Linked DNA regions of Alloalcanivorax dieselolei B5. The main gene of each other region encodes a partner of the protein of the gene in region 2 in a complex. Links are inferred from orthologs where the notes say so. Each region holds a gene or a part of one and is shown on either strand. Other genes may lie near its edges. The genes, in order: B5T_RS21675 and trxA.

Region 1 (3,217 bases), 350 kb from region 2 along the record:
CCCATGGATTCGAGCAGACGCGCGGCTTCTTCTACCGCCAGACGACTGAAGGAACGTTCCCGCAAGGAGCCGTACAGCAGCAAAATCCGCGGCGGATGAGAATCGGCGGCGCCCAGTTTTTCCCGATCCGGCAGGTGGAACAGATCCGCTTGTACATTGGGCAAATCATTCATCGTTACTTTCCTCATGCCTTATGACAGCGCCCTCTTATGACAGCACCGTCAACCAGCCGGCCAGGGCCAGCAGAGTGACGGTCAACACCGGCAGGGTCAGGACAATGCCCACGCGGCAGTAGTAACCCCAACCGATCTTCATGCCCTTGCGGGCCAGAACGTGTAGCCACAGCAACGTTGCCAGGCTGCCGATGGGGGTTATTTTCGGCCCCAGATCGCTGCCGATAACGTTGGCGTAAATCATCGCTTCGCGCACCAGGCCACCGGCCTGGCTGTCATCGATGGACAGCGCCACCACCAGCACCGTGGGCATGTTATTCATGATCGAGGACAGTCCGGCGGCGATATAGCCGGTGCCCAAGGTGGCGACCCACAACTCCTGCCGTGCCAGCTGGTTCAACACACCGGCGACGGCATCGGTAAGGCCCGCGTTGCGTAAACCGTAGACCACCAGATACATACCCAGGGAGAACACCACGATATTCCAGGGCGCGCCACGCAATACTTTCATGGTGGAAATGTGATGGCCGTGACGGGCGATCAGGAACAGCACCAGGGCGCCGATACCGGCGATCAGGCTCACCGGAACCCCCATGGGTTCGGCGACGAAGAAGCCGGCAAGCAATAGCGCCAGCACCCACCAGCCGGCCCGGAAGGTTCCGGGATCCTTGATCGCTTCGCGGGGCTGGCGCAGCCTGGCGATCTCATACCCCTTGGGGACGTCGCGGCGGAAGAACAACCACAGCACCAACAGGGACGCGGAGACCGACACCAGATTCACCACCGCCATCACCGTGGCGTATTCGCCGAAGCCGATATCGAAGAAGTCCACGGAAACGATGTTGACCAGATTTGAGACCACCAGAGGCAGGCTGGCGGTGTCGGCGATGAAACCCGCCGCCATGATGAACGCCAGGGTGGCGGCGGGCCCGAACCCCAGCGCCAGCAGCATTTCAAAAACAATGGGAGTCAGGATCAGCGCCGCCCCGTCGTTGGCGAACACCGCCGCCACCAGGGCACCGAGCAACACCACCGCCGCCAGCAGCCGTCCACCATGGCCACCGCCCCAACGGGCCACATGCAGCGCCGCCCATTCAAAGAACCCGGCTTCGTCCAGGATCAGACTGATGATGATGATGGCGATGAACGCGAAGGTGGCATTCCAGACGATGTCCCAGACCACGGGAATGTCATCGAGATGAATGACACCGGTGAGCAGGGCCACCAGGGCGCCCGCGCCGGCGCTCCAGCCGATACCCAGCCCCCGGGGTTGCCAGATCACCAGCGTCAGGGTGGCGATGAAGATCAGTACCGCCAACAGCATGATCAGTGTTCACCGCGGGAGCGATGAATCTTCTGCAGTGACGCGGTCAGGCCGAGGGCGTTCAGGTCGTCAAGATCCAATGCCACCAGATCTTCGATACGGCCGCGCAGGCGTTCATAGGTGGCCTCGAAAACGGCGTCGATGGCGGCGTCATCACCTTCCGCCGTGGCCGGATCGGGAATCCCCCAGTGGGATTTGGCGGTATCCGCCAGCCAGACCGGGCACGACTCGCCGGCGGCGGCATCGCAGACGGTCACGATGGCGTCGAAATATTGGCCTTCCAGGTCGTCCATGGATTTGGAGGTGGGCCCACCCACGGGAATGCCGTGACGTTCCAGCACCGCCAAGGCACGGGGGTGCACCTGACCGCTGGGCCGGCTGCCGGCACTGGCGGCACGAATCCGGCCCCCGCCGAGATGGTTGGCGAGGGCTTCGGCGATGATCGAGCGGCAGGAATTGCCGGTGCACAGGAACAGTAATTTGAGAGGGGTGGCCATGATAGCGCTCCAGAATTGAGGGTTAGCAGCACGCCGTGTCGATGGGCGTAATCCCCAGTTGCTCGCGGGCGGGCGGCAACAGGGTATCGATGGTGGCGATCGCCCATTCCGGCAACGCCGGATTGAGCCGGTAGTGCATCCAGGTGCCCTCGCGACGGGCCACCACCAGTTCGCACTGGCGCAACTGCGCCAGATGACGGGACACCGTGGACTGCGGGGCGTCCATGGCCTCCACCAGATCACAGACGCAGATCTCCCGTTCCTTTTCCATCAGGCCCATGAGCCGGAGACGGCTTTCATCGGCAAGGCACTTACACAGTTGCGTGACGGTCAGATTCATAGCTTAATCCGTATATCCGGAATAACAGATATAATAATCACAAGCCGATCCACGCGCAACTCTTCCGTCGTCCTCCAGAGATGGTTACAAGGCCGCTGTAGGAGCTTGCCCTGCAAGCGAATTGGGCCTCGTTTCAGGAATTCGCTTGCAGGGCAAGCTCCTACAGCGGCTTCGTAGCATTGTCCGAGAGAGCGGCCCTTCCCATACATGGAAGGACCGCGACCCGTTTCTCAGCCTTTGACCTTCTCTTCCATCTCGTCCATGGAGATATGGCGGACATCCTTGCCCTTCACCAGGAAGATCACCTGCTCGGCGATATTGCGGGAATGATCACCGATGCGCTCCAGCGCCCGCAGGGACCAGATGATGTTCAGTACCCGGGAAATGGCGCGCGGATCTTCCATCATGAAGGTCACCAGGGAACGCATGGCCGAGCGGTACTCCAGATCCACTTCGTTGTCCTCGGCGGCCACGTCCAGGGCCTTGTCGGCGTCGAAGCGGGCGAAGGCATCCAGGGTATCGCGCAGCATGTTGCGTACGTGGTTGCCGATATGACGCACTTCCACGTAACCGCGCGGCGATTCGCCTTCCTCGGACAATTGCAGCGCCATGGCGGCGATCTTGGCGGACTCGTCACCGATCCGTTCCAGATCGGACACCGCCTTGGTCACCGCGATGATCAGCCGCAAGTCGGACGCGGCGGGCTGGCGCAGGGCGAGCACCCGGGCGCATTCCTCGTCGATCTGGATTTCCAGTTTGTCGACCTTGTCCTCCGCCTGCATGACTTTTTCCGCCAGGTCGGAGTCGGCGCGCAGCAGCGCGTCCAGCGCGTCCACGACCTGCTTCTCCACCAGACCACCCATCTCCATCAGATGGTTACGGA
Region 2 (2,951 bases):
TCTCCAGGGCGTGGGCATCCACACCACCGGTCAGAACCTTGCCGGAGCTGGGCTGCACGGTGTTGTAGGCGCGCGCCAGACGAGTGATGGAATCCAGCAGGATGATCACGTCCTGCTTGTGCTCGACCAGACGCTTGGCCTTTTCGATCACCATTTCCGCTACTTGCACGTGGCGAGCGGGCGGTTCGTCGAAGGTGGAGGCCACGACCTCACCGCGTACCGTGCGCGACATCTCCGTCACCTCTTCGGGACGTTCGTCGATCAGCAGCACGATCATGTGGGATTCGGGGTTGTTGCGGGCGATGGAGTGGGCGATGTTCTGCAGGAGCATGGTTTTACCGGCTTTCGGCGGGGCCACGATCAGGCCGCGTTGCCCTTTGCCGATCGGCGCCACCAGATCGATCACCCGGGCGGTGATGTCCTCGGTGGAGCCGTTGCCCACTTCCATGACCAGCCGCTCGGTGGGAAACAGCGGCGTCAGGTTTTCAAACAGAATCTTGTTCTTGGCGTTTTCCGGCTTGTCGAAATTGATCTCGTTGACCTTGAGCATGGCGAAATAGCGTTCGCCATCCTTGGGAGGCCGGATCTTGCCGGAAATGGTATCGCCGGTGCGCAGATTGAAGCGACGAATCTGGCTCGGTGACACATAGATGTCATCCGGTCCCGCCAGATAGGAGCCTTCGGCGGAACGTAAAAAGCCAAAGCCATCCTGAAGAATCTCCAAGACGCCGTCGCCGTAAATGTCCGAGCCGTTTTTGGCGGCTCTCTTCAGAATCGAGAAGATGACGTCTTGTTTGCGGGTACGGGCCAGGTTTTCCAGGCCCAGTTCCTTGGCGATGTCCAGGAGTTCGCCAATAGGCTTCTGCTTCAGTTCGGTCAGATTCATTGGTGTGTTGGGTGTCTAGAGAATGAATGATTGGAAAACACCTGGGGACGGTGTTGTTTTATGAAAGTCCGATTATCGGATTCGTTGTCCCTACGATGAGGGCACGTCGTTCTGGAGCGCTTAGCCGGCAAAGCCGTGGAAATCTCTAATTGATTGGTTCGTGAGGTTTCGGTGGGAAATATCAGGACATCCGGCCGGTGTGCTCAGGCCCGTTGTCGAATCATGGATAATGAAGGGATGTCCCCCTGCCGAAAATCACCCACCGATGCCGCCCCTGACGCGAGGCCATGGGTGAATCTTAACTCAAGAACAAACGAATTAGAGATCCCCTGCTTGAGGGTGCGAAAACGCTGGTTTTGGAATGTACCACCGTGAGTCGGCGCCTGTCCAGCCCATAATCAAACTGATCGGGGACGAATTGATTACGGGCTGGCCGGGACTGACAGCGTACTACAGGGTGCTGTCCAGGAAAGCGGAGAGCTGGGACTTGGACAGCGCCCCCACTTTGGTGGCTTCGACGTCGCCGTTCTTGAACACGGTGAGAGTCGGGATGCCCCGTACGCCGTACTTGCGCGGGGTATCCGGGTTCTCGTCGATGTTCAGCTTGGCGATGGTCAGCTTGTCGGCGTATTCCTTGGACAGGTCTTCCAGGATCGGCGCCACCATCTTGCACGGGCCGCACCACGGTGCCCAGTAGTCCACCAGAACCGGACCGTCCGCCTTGAGGACCTTGTCCTCGAAGTCGGCGTCGGTGACGTTGATAATCTCGCCGCTCATGAATATCTCCTGCTTAAGGGTTTCGCGGGATTGATACTATCGGGCCGGCAACGCGGGATTTCAAGCGTGAGGGTCGATTACGCTGACAGTCGGACCCTATGGCAAGGTCGATTGCTGGTTGCGGCGCGCCGTTGCGGCGCCGAAAATCAACTCACAGGGCGCGCCGGTGACGGTCGCCACTTCCGCAGCTTGGCAGAGAGGGAACAATTTGCGACAAGGCGAGCAACTGGCGGCCATCGATCTGGGCTCCAATAGTTTTCATATGGTGGTGGCGCGTCAGGATCAGGGAGAAGTACGCCTGCTGGAAGGTCTCTCGGAAAAAGTGCAGCTGGGCAGCGGTCTGGACAGCGATAACCGGCTGGATGAGGAAACCCAGCAGCGGGCACTGGAATGCCTGGCGCGGTTTGCTCAGCGGATCACCGGAGTGCGCCGGGGCAATGTCCGGGTGGTGGGTACCAACACCCTGCGCATGGCCCGTAACGCCAAGGCGTTTATCGCCCGCGCCGAGCAGGTTCTGGGCCATGACATCGAGGTGGTGGCCGGCCGCGAAGAAGCGCGCCTGATCTATCTCGGTGTGGCGCACAGTCTCGCCGCCAACGGCGGCAGCCGGCTGGTGGTGGATATTGGCGGCGGGTCCAGTGAGCTGATCATCGGCGAGGGGTTCGAGGCAGTGGAAACCGAGTCCCTGCATATGGGCTGTGTCAGTTTCCGCCAGCGCTTCTTCGCCGATGGCCGTATCACCGAATCGGGCATGGCCAGAGCGGTCACCGCCGCCCGCCAGGAAGTGCTGTCGATCGAGGCCAATTACCGGCGGATGGGGTGGACCCAGGCGGTGGGTGCTTCCGGCACTATCAAGGCCATTGCCCAGGTGTGCGAGGAAGGCGGCCTGACCGATCAGGGCATTACTGTGGAGGCGCTGGAGAAAATTGCCCGCAAGGCGGTGAAAGCCGGTTCCGTGGACGCCTTGTCCCTGAAAGGCCTGCGCGAGGACCGCAAGCCGATTTTTGCCTCCGGACTGGCCATCTTGCTGGGGATCTTCCGGCAGCTGGGCATTACCCATATGACGGTATCCGCCGGTGCCCTGCGCGAAGGGTTGCTCTATGACCTGTTGGGGCGTTTTACCCACGAGGATGTTCGTGAGCGCAGCGTGCAGGCGGTAATGGATCGTTATCGGGTGGAGCCGGCCCAGGCGCGCCGCGTACACGACACCGTGATGACGTTGCACCGGTCGGTGGCGGACCAGTGGTCGCTGAATGATGAGGCCCTGCTGGACACCCTGCGCTGGGCG

The links.
Region 1: the proteins of trxA (region 2) and B5T_RS21675 are in contact, whole or in part, in an NMR structure (PDB 2IPA), measured with the Bacillus subtilis proteins. The link is inferred for Alloalcanivorax dieselolei B5 from one-to-one orthologs.

Annotation. Positions count from the first base shown.
Region 1 is NC_018691.1:4,823,724-4,826,940, forward strand. Bases 248-2,941 are described here. They hold B5T_RS21675 (arsenate reductase ArsC), read right to left. Parts: upstream 1,995-2,941; coding sequence 1,500-1,994; downstream 248-1,499. Other genes in these bases: B5T_RS21670 (arsenic transporter), read right to left, coding at 248-1,497; B5T_RS21680 (ArsR/SmtB family transcription factor), read right to left, coding at 2,017-2,334; phoU (phosphate signaling complex protein PhoU), read right to left, coding at 2,565-2,941. Outside these bases: arsenical resistance protein ArsH, read right to left, coding at 1-173; more of B5T_RS21670, read right to left, coding at 208-247; more of phoU, read right to left, coding at 2,942-3,217. UniProt on the Bacillus subtilis protein: Catalyzes the reduction of arsenate [As(V)] to arsenite [As(III)]. In vitro, can dephosphorylate para-nitrophenyl phosphate (pNPP).
Region 2 is NC_018691.1:4,477,252-4,480,202, reverse strand. It holds trxA (thioredoxin TrxA), read right to left. Parts: upstream 1,664-2,951; coding sequence 1,337-1,663; downstream 1-1,336. Other genes in the region: ppx (exopolyphosphatase), read left to right, coding at 1,872-2,951; rho (transcription termination factor Rho), read right to left, coding at 1-886. UniProt on the Bacillus subtilis protein: Participates in various redox reactions through the reversible oxidation of its active center dithiol to a disulfide and catalyzes dithiol-disulfide exchange reactions.